DNA from 2 places in the Paenibacillus sp. P32E genome. Region 1 is predicted to be linked to the other one. Evidence: riboswitches for the same ligand, from Rfam matches in the RefSeq annotation. Region 1 holds a riboswitch; the other holds the start of a gene.
What was found. A riboswitch is a leader RNA that binds a small molecule or an ion and turns the genes downstream of it on or off. The one in region 1 is predicted to bind cyclic di-GMP.

Region 1 (8,232 bases):
CCTCCAGCCATGGACTGCTGACAACAGTGGCTTGGGGCATGGGAGATGAATTGTATTATGCCCTTGAGGGCAGTGTGTTCGTAGCCGGAGCGGCAGTGCAATGGCTGCATGAAGGCCTGGGGCTGATTGAAGGTCCTGCAGACTCAGAGGGAAAGGCGGGGGAAGTGGAAGATAGTGAGGGTGTAGTAGTAGTACCGGCCTTCACAGGACTGGGAGCACCCTACTGGGACATGTATGCCCGCGGAGCGGTGTTTGGCCTGACACGCGGAACTACAGCAGGTCATCTGGTGCGGGCTACCCTGGAATCCCTTGCTTTTCAATCAAGAGATGTCATCGGTGCGATGGAAAAAGATGCAGGCATGCCGCTCACCGGACTGAGGGTAGATGGCGGAGCAGTGCGCAACGATCTGCTCATGCAGTTTCAAGCGGATATTCTCGGCAGCGAGGTTACACGTACCATGTATGCAGAGACGACCGCACTGGGGGCAGCATTGCTTGCCGGACTAACGTCAGGGATTTGGACCCGGGAGCAGCTCGAGAGCTTTAATAAGGCTGAGAAGGTATTCTCGCCTACAATGGAGCCGGCAGAGCGTGAGCTTCGTTACCATGCCTGGCAGGATGCTGTTTCGCGAACCATGGGCTGGGAGAAGCATGAAGGTCACCGTTAAAGGGTATAGGATGAATCGCTAGCACAGCAGTAAACTTATAGATGGAATAATTGCAAAATGGCCCGCAAGCAGATTATCTGCTTGCGGGCCATTTGAGGTAAGCGCGAATGAATGTTTAGTATTCCATTACAAAAGCTACATTTTGCCAGCCTGCGCCAACGGTCCAGAAGAGCACTTTGTCACCGCGTTCAATCATTCCAGTAGTCACTGCTTTGTGCAGGGCTACAAAAGGACTGCTTGTCGAAGTATACCCGAATTCATCGCCGATATAGACCGCTACATCGGTGTCGATGCCTGTTTTGTCGGATACGGCACGAATATTTGGGAGGGACAGCTGTGAAAAACAGGCGGCCTTGATTGACTCGGGAGCAATCTCATTATTGCTCAGCAATGTATTGATCGATTCCGAGGCTGCATCCACACAAATGGAGTCATCAAATGGAATGAACTTCACATTGAACTCTCCGGCACCAACACCACCACGTCCAAGGTTGGCTAAGCCATCCACAGGAAACATCGAGTTCCCATAGACACATGTGTCTGTCTGGTAAATAGAATCAATGAAGCCTACCGAATTCTCATCCCGCTCCAAAATAACGGCAGCGGCAGCATCTCCAAAGTTGGCATAGTAGACAGGATCGTTTTTATCCGCATGCGGAGCAACGTGGTCTGAGCCGATCACCAGCGCGCGACGGATTCTTGGATTGGCCATCATCTGACGGCTTACCTGTTCCACCGAGGCGGTCATACCTGCACAGTTGGCATTACTGTCGATGCAAATGGTGTGGGAAGCGCCACCGATTAAACGATGAATCATAAGTGAGTTCGTCGGGAAGATGTATTCAGGAGTCTGACTGGCATAAGCAATCAGGTCGATGTCAGCCCCGGTAAGCCCGGTCTTGTCCAGTACGTTGCTTGCCGCCTCAAAAGCCATGGTCAGTGAATTCTCTTCATTGCTGTCGATGCTATAGCGGTTATTACGGCCAAGAGTAGCCAGGAGGCCACGGATATCAATACCTTTTTCGTCAAAATGCTGTATGAAAAAGTCGTTGCCAATCTTTTTGCTTGGATGATAGATATCAATGTCCTTTATCCGTATCCCGGCCATGGTAATCCTCCTAAAAGTTAATGAGCGATTCTTCCCGCCCTCAAGTTTTGTATAAAACTTGCTTCTCAACCATCATTCAGGCTGGTGAGCCTTGAAACAATACTTAAGATTGAACTGTCGAAGTGATGTCCAGGTTTTCAAGTCCAGCCTTGCGGCCGAGGCGCGCGAGCTGCATTTTAAGGATGGGGTTATTTTCAAGGGTCAGGCTTACTTTTTCAAAACCATCTGCTTTGAACATGATGAAGCAGCCCTCCAGCAGAGGCACAACATCAGGAGCAGTAACATTTAGTTTTCTGCAGTCAATCTGCAGAGCATATTCTGAAGGTGTGATCGGGTTAACAGTCTGCTGATAAGCTTGAATCGATTTGAGACCATCCTCATTGGAGAAAGTGCCTTCTAATTCAATATTAATGACCTTGTTAACAGAATCGGTTTTCAAAATAAATTTACCCATGTGCTCATCTCTCCCAAAATTAAATGTGTGAAACGTATAACGGAAATGTTGACTGTACGTTGTTGTTCAGTCATAGAATATATCCAAATAACTTTTGGTTTTACGCCTTGATTCGATACAAAAACTATAGTTTTGGGATATTTTCCCTCTAATATAATCATATATTTCTCAAATAAGCAAGAAAAAAGTCGAATTGTGTATAAAATTGTTGAAGAAGAATTTATTGGATTTCCTCAAGCGTTGCAAGCAGCACATTAAAAGCTGAAATGACTCTTGGAGCACCGATACAAGGCACCAGATGCAATAAGATTCCTTTGATCTGTTCTACAGTTATTCCGACGCGGAGCGCCATCACATAATGGACCCCGAGCTGCTCAAATTGTCCCATAGTAATCAAAGATGAAATAACAGCAATTTCTTTCCAATCGGAGCCAATTGTTGTGCGCTGAAAAAGATCCCCATAAGCGTTGCCCATAATGTACTCGGCCAGTTCGGGGAAATGCTCTTTGATTGGAGCTAGTGCTTTGGCTCCATAGTCGCCGGACAGGTTGGTAAAATGCTTTAGACCGCTGTAACTGGTGTTTTCCACAAAGATGCCTCCTGAATTTTGATGAGTGGCAAGGACCGGTCATGTGAAGCTTGATTCTTACCTCTGCTACTTAGTTGAGATTCAACGTCCTATGGGCCGTTGGAGGCACTTCGTCACGGTCCGTCAACAATTCAATGACAGCTACACGGTTTGACTCGACTGCGGCTTGTACAGCAACGTTGAATTGCTCCGCGGTTTCGCATTTGTAGCCTGTGGCTCCGAGTGACTCAGCGAATTTCACGGCATCCATAGGTACCTCGTAGATCGTACCGTCAATTCTGCCTGTGGTTTTCTCCATCCCCTTAAGCGCCATATCCAGCTGCATGTTGTTCACTACGATAAAGATTACCGGAATATTCTTGCAGACTGCAGTGTTGATTTCAGCACCAAGCATCATGAAGCAGCCATCTCCGGTTAGGCAGAAAATGGTTTCTTCAGGGGAAGCCACCTTAGCCCCAATAGCCATGCCAATGGAGTTGCCCATACAGGCAAAATAAGCATCAAAGACAAAACTACCCGGTTTTTTCACGTTGTACCATTTCACGGCGTTGAAGCCATGGCTGCCGTCATCTACAAAAACGGTGTTGTTGTAAGGAATCAAATCGCTCAAGGTGCTCATGACCGAAGCTAGTGACAGCTTGGAGAGAACAGGCAACTCTTCCGCATAATGAACATCGGTTTCTGTTATATGTTTCTTTATAGCAGCTGTATCTATATTCTTTAGATAAAAAGCCAAATTGTCCCGTAAATCCCCGCCTATAGCGATGGTCTGTGAAGATAAAATTTTACCTACGAAGGTAGGGTCTACGTCAAATTGGATAAGTGTTTTCGGGTGATTTTCAGCCTTTAGATTGCAGATGGTCATGTCACTCAGACGTGATCCAAGCACAATGAACAAATCACTGCGGTTCAATAAATCATCACCATGCTTGCAGCCGCCAACACCAATTGGTCCATGATACAACGGGTGATCCCAAGGGATCGCACCTTTTCCTCCCGGTGAAGTAACGACAGGGATGTTAAAAGTTTCAGCCAGCTGAATGAGCTCTTGGTGTGCAATAGAACGGTTAACCCCTTTGCCGGCAATAATAAGAGGATGGCTGGAGGCATTAATAGCTGAAATCACACGTTCGAAATTAGCAGTGCTTACGAGATGTTCACGCTCAGGAATCACTATCCGGCATTCTTCCAGCATTTCCGTCTGCACATCAAACGGGATACATAAATGGACCGGCCCGCGCTGTCCGCCCAAAGCAATAGAAATAGCATGGTTAAATAAGGTGCTGAAATGATCACCTCGCTCCACCAGTTTACTGAAGAGTGTAGCCGGTCTGAACATGTCCGCCAGGTCAGCCAGATATGACGAAGAATCCTGGCACTGGGGAATTCCCAGCTCCTTAATAGATTGATGACCTGTAATGAACAGCACAGGCAGGTTGTTCGCTTTAGCATGTGCTGCAGCAGTAAGAAGATTGGTTCCGCCTGGACCTGAAGTCCCAAAAGCTACACCCAGCCTGCCGGTTTTGAGAGCATAGCCTGCTGCTTCGAACCCGGAGCTGGACTCATGTCTGCCAGGAATAAATTCAATCCCGTAATCGACCATCTTAAGAACTACGGGACAAATAGACTTGCCGATGATACCAAAGGAATGTGTTACGCCGAGGTTTCGTAGTGCCTCAGCCATATAATCTGCGACTGTTTTCAGATAATCCACCCACCCAATGTTTTTTTTTAGCAGAAATAGAAAACCTGCACTCACGAGAGTACAGGTCGGCTGCAATGAATAACCGTATAGAACGAGGTTTCCCCAGAGCTTCGGTTGTTCAGCAACCTGGCTGTCATGGTCCCATAAAAATGAGACTGTAGATCCATGGCTTTGCGTCATTCCCTTTCGGTGAATTTTGCCGTTATGATGTATTGGAAAAAATGCATATTTTTACTTTACAATATATTTCTAGCTCCTCTCTTGTCAATATATTTGTGCTGAAAAGCTCAGTTTTTGACGAAATTAACGAACAATGTCAATTGCAAGAAATGGTCCAGTTGAGTTGGAAAACAGGGCGAATCCAAAAAAAATTTAATGCAAAAAAGTCTTAATAATACAAATTGTGAAGAAACATTGAAACAGAAATATATCAGGTATATTGAACTATTCCTTTGTATGGAAATGGATGATTTGATTGGAATAATGGGGTGTACCCATTATTTATCTGGATTAATAAGGCTAATGAACGAAACACCCTTCAGATCCAATTGAATTCATTTTATTATTTCCATTAAAAATAGCGGAGAGAAGTGCAAAAGAAATAACGGTACTTGCTGCTGCCAAAAAACTGAATTTTCATAAAATAACATTGATTATTTTGTGAACAAAAAAAGACCGCTTCATATGAAACGGTCTATGAAAATGGAGATTAAAATTTGAAAATATGGATCGTTTTCTGGAGTTGGAATACTGCTTGCGTCATTTTCTCTGTTTCTTCAGCAACAGACTGCAGGGCATTTATTTGTTCGTTCATTGCTGCGGATACCTCTTGGGTTCCGGCCGCAGTTTCTTCTGTAATCGCAGAGATATTTTCGATAGCTCCAGAAATTTTTAACGCGCTCTCCAGCATGAGATCACTCTCAGACGAGAAAGAAGCAATTTGCTCGGTGATGTACTGAACGCTTTGCACAATCTGGGCGAAAATATTCGCGGTTTCAATGATCATTTCATTTTGAACTTGGACGACTTCCTCATTGATGGCAATATTCTCAATCGCTTCCTTGATATCGTTCTCAATACTGCGTACCAGACCGAATACTTCTTTGGTGGAGGCTGTAGATTCCTCAGCAAGCTTGCGGACTTCCTGGGCTACAACAGCGAAACCACGACCATGTTCACCGGCGCGTGCTGCTTCGATCGATGCATTGAGTGAGAGCAGGTTGGTCTGCTCGGCGATTTCTGTAATGGTTTTGGTGATCATCGTGATCCCCCGGGCATTATGTGATAGTGCTTCAATCGTATCGGCGACCTTCTGGGTAGCTTGTATATTCTTGCGCATGCCTTCTGCTTGAGTATCAACGGATTGGCGGCCTTTCTCAACTAATTCTAGCGTATGTATGGAACGTCTGTTCATTTCTTTGGTAGAGCTTGTGTAATTCGAAACCTTGGTTTCAATGTCTTTGATGGAATCGGTCATATCGGCGATGTCCACGGATATTTCATTTGCGCCGAGAGCCAGTTCATTGGAAGAGGAGGAGACCTGCGCCATTACGATTTTCAGATTCTGATTTTTGTCCTCGATTCCGCGGCTGGCATCCATGACATGGCGGGTAATCTGAGACGCTTCGGTTAGTATTTTCTTCAGCTTATCGATCATTGTATTGAAGGAGCGGCTGACTTCCCCCATGGAACCGTTCTCATCTGCCCGGGTTGTAAAGTCACCTTTGGCAATCGTATGGGTTACGTTAGAGATATCATCGAATGAAGATGTAAGCGTTCTCTCAATGAAGCGTGCGAGTGGGAAGGTCAGTGCAGCCAATACCGCAACCATTATAATGCCGATAATCATCTTGCCCATCACTACAAGTGTGATTAGTACAGGGACAGCGAATAAAGCGGCAACCAAGTAACAACCGGCTCTAATTCTCTGTTTTAACGGAAGCTTGTTCATCCAGTCCATCATAAAAAGTTCCCCCTAAAATAATGTTGTGTATTATAATATTATAGGCGTTTTCAGAGGGAGAGGTCTATTGTAAGAATTGACATAAAAATGCTCAAATAGGTCTTTCGGGCATGAATTTTGTGTGAATATCTTCATACATAGCATGGTGGTTTTGTTCAATTTGGAGAAGATACTTTTCACTAGTGCTTCAGGCTCAGAGGATGTGACATCCGATATAGAAAAACGCTCATTGGAACAGCAGGCGGATGCCCGCTCTCCAAAGAGCGTTTGTTCAGGACTACTTTTTTACAGTAACACAATTTCTTCCGCGGTATTGATTTCCGGCAGTCCTGCCAGTTTAACCAGAACGGCTTGAGGAACCGCCTTATCGACGGTGAGCAGCATGATCGCAGCGCCGCCAACGATTTTACGTCCTACCTGCATGGAGGCGATATTGACATCGTTCTCCCCAAGCAGTGTACCGACAGCACCGATGATACCCGGTTTGTCGTTATGCGAAATTACAATCTGATGGCCTTCCGGAGCAATATCGACCGGGAACTTGTTGACCTGCACGATCCGTTCTCCGTAGCCCTGCAGCAGCGTTCCCGCAACCAGACGTTCTTCGTCAGGATCTGCCTTCAGGGTGACGGTGATAAGGTTGGTAAATCCCTTGGTTTTGGAAGCCTTAGTCACAATTACATTCACATCACGGGTTTTGGCCAAATGCATCGAATTGACGATATTCACATCTGTCCCAAAGTGACGGGAAAGTACGCCCTTGACGATATAGCGGGTCAGTGGCTGTGTATCTACATCGGATAGGTCACCTGCATATTCTACTTGGATTTCTCTGATCGCGCCATCGGTAAGCTGTGTTGCGAAGCTGCCCAGCTTTTCGCCGAGTGTGAAGTAAGGCTGAAGCTTGTTCATCACACTTGGCGCAACAGGAGGGATGTTCACAGCGTTAATGAACGGCTCGTTGCGCAGAATATGCAGCACCTGCTCCGATACATCTATAGCAACGTTCTCCTGGGCTTCTACGGTGGAAGCGCCAAGATGAGGCGTTACGATGATTTTGGGGTGGGAGAGGAATGGATGATCGGCTTGCGGCGGTTCCTTTTCGAATACGTCAAAGGCTGCTCCGGCTACAATGCCGCTGTTGATGGCTTCAACCAGCGCCATTTCATCTATTACCCCGCCACGTGCACAGTTGATGATACGCATGCCTTTTTTCATGACTTCGAACTGCGGCCCAGAAATCATGTGGCGGGTTTCCGGAGTGAGCGGAGTATGCACAGTGATGAAATCCGCGCCGCGTACGATATCGTCTACTGAAGCCAGCTTCACTTCCAGCTTTTCCGCACGGTCAGCGGTCAGGAAGGGGTCATAGGCAAGAATGTTCATGCCAAAGGCTTTGGCACGCTTGGCTACTTCGCTCCCGATCCGGCCCATACCGAGAACACCCAGCGTTTTGCCGCGCAGCTCTACCCCGAGGAATGTTTTCTTGTCCCACACACCAGAGATCGTTTTGGCGTAAGCCTGCGGAATATGACGGGCCAGTGCCATCATCATAGCAAAAGCATGCTCGCAGGTTGTGATTGTATTGCCGTCCGGGGCGTTGATAACAACGACACCACGCTGTGTGGCAGCCTCAAGCTTGATATTGTCAACGCCGACTCCAGCGCGGCCAATGACCTTCAAGTTGGTGCCCGCAGCAATAATCTTCTCAGTTACAGTTGTCTGGCTGCGTACAAGCAGGCCAT
Region 2 (8,232 bases), on a different contig from region 1:
ATCGGCTCAGTATTGCTGAAGACCACTACAGAGATTACAGATACGCTCGGCGATAACAACGGTGTCGATCTCAGCAAATTCATCAAGGTTAAATTCCTGAAGAATAATGATAAAGGTACTATTCTCACACCGGAGGTTGTCGTATACGAAACCACACTGGATGCCCTGAAGAGCCAAACCCCCGATCTTGTAAACAATACCGGTCTGGATCAAATCTGGACGGAAGCCGACGGTATCAAAGCTCAGAGCAGCGACAGCTTTACAGTCAAGTTCGAATTCGTTGACAATGGTGAAGCACAGAACTATTTCCAAAAGGATAAGCTGAAGCTGACTTGGAACTTCGAGGCCAAACAAGGCCCTAAAAAAGATTATTAATTCATAACGGACTGCATTCTGAAGCAGCCTACCCTGATTCCGGAGCCGGAGCAGATTAGGCTGTTTTTTCTTTGTAACGATTGATTTTTGTCCATTTTACGGAAATTTGTTATACTGATAAAAAGAAACGGCTTCGCCGTCCTCCGAAAGAGGCGGTATCCGTTTCTCCATAAATAGAAGTACAATGTATAGCGTCAAGCATATACATTCTTATATTTCAATTGGAAACGGCTACGTCGTCTTTTACAAGCTTATGCTTCCGAAGCAGCAACACTACGTATCGCCTTCAAATAGCCGTTTCAGCGAGAAATATAAGGATGATTGATGGCATAGAACAGTTAAATCCTTATATTTTAACAATAAGTACGGAGGGGCGTTGTAATCGTGCCGGATAATATGGGAAGTCGCATCCACCAACTCCGTCTGGAAAAAGGCTGGTCCTTATCCGAATTAGCGGACAAGTCAGATGTGGCAAAATCATACTTAAGCAATGTAGAAAGAAATATCCAATCCAACCCCTCTATTCAATTCATCGAAAAAATCGCCGATGCGCTCCAGGTGTCTATCCACAGCCTGCTCTATGGCGAGCCCTCAGAGACTGACGAATCCGCACTAGATGGCGAATGGTTCCGGCTCGTTCAAGAAGCCATGGCTTCCGGCATAAGCAAACGGGAATTCAAAGAATTCCTCGATTATCAAAAATGGCGGCTGGAGCAAAAGGATCAATAACGGGCGGTTGTCCTAAGGCTCCAGCGATACAGAAAAGGGCACAGCGTCTGGCGCTGTGCCCTTTTCTGTATGTATTCCCGCAAAGTAAACGCCCTACATTACCTGCAACGTTGTCTTTTCACTTAAAAACTGGCGGATTTCATCTGCCCCGATGCCTGCTTTCTTCGCCGACATCAGCAAATACACCCATTCTAGATCCAGATCACCCATCAGCAGTTCTCCGTCATTCCCCTGGTTGGACTTATCCAAGATATCTCCTCCTAGAATTTTTGCGTCCCCAGGCAGTCCGGCCGTCGTAGTAGTTGAAGCCTTTCTACATTAGACCCGAGACTTTGTGTCCCTGCCTTTCAGCAGGTTTACCCTTTACTGGATCCTTTACATGAAAGGATCTGGTTAGAAAACAATGAAACCGTTATCCGCAATAACATTATATAAGTTCTCACAAGAAAAGTGTGTCGATTTATGGAAATTTTTTATGACAAGTAGTGCAAAAGAACAGTTTTTTTTGCTGGGATTTGTCCAATAGATATGACTTTAGGAACTGTTCATGAAGCCTTCGGTGGCATCCATGGGTAATTATTACCGCATCACCCTGTTCACATCCAGCTTCAGGTAACCGATATCCGTTTTTCATCATTTAAGGACTGAATCATGCCGTTTTGCGAACGGATTCCCCGAAAGTATGAATTGATTACACGCCTTGAAAGTAGCACAATAAGATGAGGAATGAAACCGCAACCATCGCAGCTCCACTGGGCGCCCAAGCCTCATGCCGCACGTGGAGTTCATCCGTTAGGAGGATGTATTCATGGCAGTTAAAGAGCCCTATAACGAATCCATTTGGAGTAAGTATCACGGCCCCAATCTGGGCTACATTCAAGAGAAATATGAGCAATTTGTTCATGATCCTTCATCCGTAGAACATCATTACCGCGATTTGTTTACCGTTTCCGGCCCTCCTCCGCTCGCTCCGGATGCCGTTCAGGCTCCGCAGCCGGCCCTTTCGGGAGACACCGAGTGGCTGAGAAAGGCCGTACGAGCTTCCAAGCTAATCGCCAATATTCGTATATATGGCCATATGGCCGCCAATATCGATCCGCTGGAGCAGGTTAACAGCCCTATGGCGAAATGGCTGGATTATGAAACCTATGACTTGACCCGCGAAGATCTGATTGCCTTGCCTGCCTCGCTGATCTGGGAGAATGCGCCGCCGGATGTTCATACCGCATGGGATGCCGTTCACCGGATGCGTCAGGCATATACGCAGACTATCGCCTACGAATTCGGACATGTGCATGACGAACAGGAGCTTCGCTGGCTGAACGGTCAGGCGGAGTCTACAAGCTCTCCCGCGCCGCTGAACAATACCGAGCGCAAGGAGCTGCTGAACCGTCTGATCCAGGTAGAGCAGTTCGAGACCTTCCTGCATAAGACCTTTGTCGGCCAAAAACGCTTCAGCCTGGAAGGCAATGACGCGCTGGTGCCCATGCTGGACGAGATTGTCCGTGCCGCCGCGCATGATGGTGCAGAGCATATCCTGATGGGCATGGCCCACCGCGGACGTCTGAATGTACTGGCTCATATTCTCGGGAAGCCCTATGATATTATTTTCTCGGAATTCCATCATTCTCCGAACAAGGAGCTTTTCCCTTCCGAAGGCTCCATGGGCATTAACTACGGCTGGACCGGCGACGTGAAATACCATTTGGGTGCTGACCGCGCCGTGCGCGAGGGCGAGACCGTCCGTACCCGTATTACACTGGCCAATAACCCGAGCCATCTGGAATTCGTCAACCCTGTCGTTGAAGGCTTTACACGTGCAGCTCAGGAAGACCGGAATTCCCCGGGTTTGCCGCAGCTCGACACGAACAAGGCCATGGCTGTACTGATGCACGGGGATGCCGCTTTTCCGGGCGAAGGAATTGTTGCGGAAACGCTCAACATCGGCAAGCTCAAAGGGTACTCCAACGGCGGTACGGTGCATATTATCGTCAATAACCGGATCGGATTCACTACCGAAAGTGAAGATTCCCGTTCCACCCATTATGCCAGTGACCTTGCCAAAGGCTATGAAATCCCTGTGGTTCACGTCAATGCCGATGATCCGGAGGCCTGCATCTCCGCTGTCCGCCTGGCTAGCGCCTACCGCAATCAATTTAAGAAGGATTTCGTGATCGATCTGATTGGATACCGCCGCCACGGTCATAATGAGATGGATGATCCTGAAACCACCCAGCCGATTGTGTATGGCAGAGTGCGTAACCATCCGACCGTCTATCGTGTCTATGCGGAACGCCTGCAGCGGGAGAAGATCATCACGGCAGATGATGTGAACCAGATGAACCTTGATGCGGAAAAAGTGCTTCAGGAAGCCTTCGACCTGATGAAGGATGGCAAGCGCAAGAACGGAGAAGCCAAAACCTCGGTACCGCTCGAAACGGAAGCAACTCAGCCGCAATCCACGGCGGTGCAGCTGGAGCAGCTGCAGCAGATCAACCGGGAACTGCTGACGGTACCGGACGGCTTCAAGGTCTATCCGAAGCTGGAGCGGATTCTGCAGCGCCGCAAGGATGCGCTGAATGACGGAGAACGGGTAGACTGGGCACTGGCCGAAACGCTGGCATTCGCCACTATCCTGAAGGACGGTACACCGATCCGCCTGAGCGGCCAGGATTCCCAGCGCGGAACCTTCGCCCACCGTCATCTGGTGCTGCACGACAGCGAGACAGGTGCACTGTTCTCACCGCTGCACCAGCTTAGCGATTCCAAAGCCTCCTTCGGGGTGTACAACAGCCCGCTCTCGGAAGCCTCGGTACTCGGCTACGAATACGGCTACAATGTGTTCGCGCCAGAAACCTTCGTGATCTGGGAAGCACAGTATGGCGATTTCGCCAATGCCGCTCAGGTTATTATCGACCAGTTCATTGCTGCCGGACGCGCGAAATGGACCCAGCGCAGCAATCTGACGATCCTGCTGCCGCATGGATATGAAGGGCAAGGCCCAGAGCACTCCAGTGCCCGGCTGGAACGGTATCTGCAGCTCTCCGCTGAGGAGAACTGGACTGTGGCGAACCTGAGCTCCGCAGCGCAGTATTTCCATCTTCTGCGCCGCCAGGCAGCCTTGTGCGGCAAGGGAGAGGCCCGCCCGCTCGTGATCATGGCTCCGAAGAGCCTGATCCGCAACCCGCGCAGCACCTCCTCCGGAGCCGAGCTGGCTTCCGGCGGATTCCAGCCTGTACTTCCCGAGCCGCTTCTTGGCGGCAGTCCCGGGGAGATCAAACGGCTGGTAGTGTGCAGCGGCAAGGTAACACTCGATCTGCAGACGGAGCTGGAGGCCGCCAAGGATCAAGACTGGTCCTGGCTGCATATCCTCCGTCTGGAGCAGCTCTATCCATTCCCTGAACGGGAACTGGCTGCACACCTCAGTGCGATGGGTTCCCTTACGGAAATTGTGTGGCTGCAGGAAGAACCGAAGAACATGGGCGGCTGGAGTTATGCCGAGCCCCGGCTGCGGGCCATCGCCCCGCAGAACATCAAGGTGCAGTATATCGGCCGTCCGGAGCGATCCAGCCCGGCTAGCGGATATGCAGACGTGCATACTTTTGAGCAGCGTCGTATAGTAACAGAAGCCCTGAAATTGAACTCGCAAGTACAAGCGGCTGTACCGTCTTCCAGATAGAGGGCGGTGTCTCGGTAACGTAAACTATTCTATTTGGGGAGGTAAGGGCCTGTGTCCGAAATTAAAGTACCCGATTTGGGCGAATCTATTTCCGAAGGAACGATCTACAAATGGCTGGTAAAAGAGGGGGATACGGTCGGTCAGGGGGATGTGCTCGCTGAACTGGAGACTGACAAGGTCAACCTGGAGATCAGCGCGGAGGAGGACGGCGTCATCTCCTCCATCCTGCGCCAGGCCGGCGAGAATGTAGCCGTCGGCGAAGCGATCGGCATCATCGGCAGCGGCGCCGGTACGGCAGGCGCCGAAGCGCCGCAGAGCGCTGCGGCCGGCAAGCCGGAGGCTCCTGCTGCGAGCAGCGAAGCCCCAGCGGCTGCCGCACCGCAGGCAGCGGCGCCAGCTTCCCCCGCCGCACCCGATGCAGCGGCGGCGGGCACTGCGGCCCTGGCTTCGCCGGGGGCGCGCAAGCTCGCGCGGGAGCGGGGCATCGACCTCGGCGAGGTCAGTGCCCGCGACCCCATCGGCCGGATCGCTACGGCCGATGTGAAGGGCCATGGCGCAGCCGGGCCGGAGGCCGCTGCGCCAAGCGCTCCGGCGGCAGCGGCCGCGCCTGCGCCGGTGAAGCCTGCGGCGGCAAGCTCCGCGCCGCAGGAGGAAGGCAAAGCCGTCGAGCGCAAGCGCATGTCGCGCAGACGGCTGACCATCGCGAGCCGCCTCGTCGAGGCGCAGCACACCGCGGCCATGCTGACCACCTTTAACGAGGTGGACATGACCGCGATTCTCGACATCCGCAAGCGCCGCAAGGATGCCTTCAAAGAGAAGCATGATGTCGGACTCGGCTTCATGTCCTTCTTCACCAAAGCAGTGATCGGCGCACTCAAGGCCTATCCGCTGCTGAACGCCGAGATCGACGGCGAGGATCTCCTGATCAAGAAATACTATGACATCGGCATTGCCGTATCTGCCAAGGAAGGCCTCGTAGTGCCGGTCGTCCGCGATGCAGACCGGCTGAGCTTCCCGGAAATTGAGCGGAAGATTGGTGAGCTGGCCTCCAAGGCACGCACGAATACGCTAAGCCTGCCAGAACTGCAGGGCGGTACCTTTACTATCACCAATGGCGGGGTTTTCGGCTCACTCATGTCGACACCAATCCTCAATACACCGCAGGTTGGTATTCTCGGAATGCACAAGATCCAGCTCCGTCCGATCGCCCTGGACGAAGAAAGAAGCGCCAACCGCCCGATGATGTATATCGCACTGTCCTACGATCACCGCATCGTGGACGGCTCGGAAGCAGTTAGCTTCCTCGTCAAGGTCAAGGAATTGCTGGAAGATCCTGAAGCACTGCTGCTGGAAGGCTGATCCCTTACATCTTCGGATAAGAAATCACCACAAATCTAGAAACAATCTTCTTCAAGAGGGCTACACAGACAGTTTGAAATTGTCTGCGTAGCCCTTTTTCTCTATAACCATTCTATTCCTGCCTCCACGGAAACCTCTTACAATTAATTCCCCTTCACAACTATGCCCAGCAGAAAGGTAAGTGGAGTATCTCCACCTATTTTTGTCAAAATCATCATTATATAAGTAATTAAATGGATTTTATCCACCTAATCCAGGCAATTTACTTGCATTTCCACTCTAGGGCATAGATTAGTTCTACTTTTTCCACTAAATTTATTCTCAGAAGGAATCAGGCCAAATTAGTGATACTTTTTCCACTATAACAGAGTGAGCTAAGCATCCAACCGATAAGATACCTCTTGGTTAGGCAAGACTCTTCCTCACCTCAGCAACTCCCATAGCCCACCTCCACTCCCCTTATCTGCCCTTCTCTTATCCGCCCTCCTCTCCTCCTTTTCTTATCCTGCAACACCCCCCTTAAAATTTGTTCCTTGACTTTGAGCATACTCCAAGTAGTACATTCATGGCAGGTGGCCACCGTATCTTGGAAGATGAAAAGGGGAACTAAGAAATGACACAACCTACAACCGTTCTGATCACAGGCGCAAATAAAGGGATCGGCTTTGAAACAGCCAGACAGCTCGGAGCCCTCGGACATAGAGTCCTGATTGGCTCGCGCGACGAGCAGCGTGGCAGCGAAGCGGCAGCCGCTTTGACACAGGAAGGCATCCATGCACACTTTATCCAGCTTGACTTGCAAGATCAGGATAGCATTGCAGCTGCGGCGCAAACAATTGCCAAGGAGTACAGTGGTCTTGATGTGCTAATCAACAATGCGGGCATTTCTCTTGGGGGTGCAGCTGCTCCAAGCCAATTGCCGGTGAATGACCTCAAAGCAACGTTCGAAACTAACTTTTTCGGTACGATTGCTGTAACCAGAGCTATGCTCCCGCTGCTCCTGCAATCTCCGGCTGGACGGATCGTCAACATGTCGAGCGGCCTGGGCTCCTTGACCTTCAACAGCGATCCCCATCACGAGCATGCCCAATTTAACCTGCTTGCCTACAATAGCTCCAAAGCGGCGGTTAACATGGCTACGATTACTTTTGCCAAGGAATTCAAGGATACTCCGCTCAAGATTAATTCAGGAGATCCCGGCTTCACCGCCACCGATCTCAATGGCTTCACTGGTCAACGCACCGTAGAGCAAGGGGCTAAGATCGCTGTACGTCTGGCTACACTGGATGCAGATGGCCCGACAGGAGGATTTTTCGATGAGAATGGAGAAGTTCCTTGGTAATGTTACTCAAGGAGGTTCCAATGGACATTACTGCGCAAGATATACCGGAGACCGTCACTTCCATCAGCCAGGCTGCCGAACTGACCGGCTTGACCGAGGATACGATACGCTATTATGAGCGGATTGGTCTGCTGCCGTATGCCGACCGCAAACCTAACGGCCATAGACACTACAGCAGGGACCAGATTCTTGGTATCCGTTTCCTGATGCGCCTTAAGGCTACCGGAATGACACTGGAAGAAATGCGGCATTATCTGGAGCTGACCCATCAGGGCGATGGCACGCTATCCGAACGGTACACCCTGCTGGAAGCGCACAATGACAAAATCGCCCGTGAGATCGCAAAACTCCAAGAGACGCAAGAGGTTATCCGTTATAAGCTCCGCCACTTCCGCGAGCTGGCAGAGAATCCGAATACTGAGTCTTACGACTGCGAGGCTCCGGATAGCAGCGGTCCATAAGCCCATTCTTTCTGAGTTGAATATCAGCCCCCAAATAAACTGTTTCTCCACCTAAGCGTGGACAACGGCTTCATTTGAGGGCCTTTTTTTGCTCGTATTCTCTCACAATCTTGTGAGAAGTGTTCTTCTTCAGATCCAGCTTTATATGAAATTTTACAGCTATATAGATAGGACTTGAAAACTTGATGATGAGGTCCGTGAATCCTTAGTGGAGAAACGATCACTAATCCAACTTCTTTGGCTTATGAAGTGTCCTGTGTGGGAAAAAGCATCACTCAGTTCAGCTT

Region 2: linked by a shared signal. The riboswitch ahead of A3848_RS31395 (anti-repressor SinI family protein) and the one ahead of A3848_RS25115 (thiamine pyrophosphate-binding protein) in region 1 are both predicted to bind cyclic di-GMP.

The regions. Positions count from the first base shown of each region.
Region 1 is NZ_LVYY01000046.1:110,577-118,808, forward strand. It holds gene glpK (glycerol kinase GlpK) at 1-668, shown strand, start outside; gene A3848_RS25100 (3-oxoacyl-[acyl-carrier-protein] synthase III C-terminal domain-containing protein) at 784-1,776, opposite strand; gene A3848_RS25105 (hypothetical protein) at 1,880-2,230, opposite strand; gene A3848_RS25110 (carboxymuconolactone decarboxylase family protein) at 2,451-2,819, opposite strand; gene A3848_RS25115 (thiamine pyrophosphate-binding protein) at 2,890-4,503, opposite strand; cyclic di-GMP riboswitch class I at 4,642-4,735, opposite strand; gene A3848_RS25120 (methyl-accepting chemotaxis protein) at 5,234-6,484, opposite strand; gene serA (phosphoglycerate dehydrogenase) at 6,773-8,232, opposite strand, start outside.
Region 2 is NZ_LVYY01000024.1:76,985-85,216, reverse strand. It holds gene A3848_RS20180 (TasA family protein) at 1-375, shown strand, start outside; gene A3848_RS20175 (helix-turn-helix domain-containing protein) at 772-1,104, shown strand; gene A3848_RS31395 (anti-repressor SinI family protein) at 1,198-1,353, opposite strand; cyclic di-GMP riboswitch class I at 1,382-1,475, opposite strand; gene A3848_RS20165 (2-oxoglutarate dehydrogenase E1 component) at 1,913-4,783, shown strand; gene odhB (2-oxoglutarate dehydrogenase complex dihydrolipoyllysine-residue succinyltransferase) at 4,835-6,142, shown strand; gene A3848_RS20155 (SDR family oxidoreductase) at 6,756-7,484, shown strand; gene A3848_RS20150 (MerR family transcriptional regulator) at 7,505-7,945, shown strand.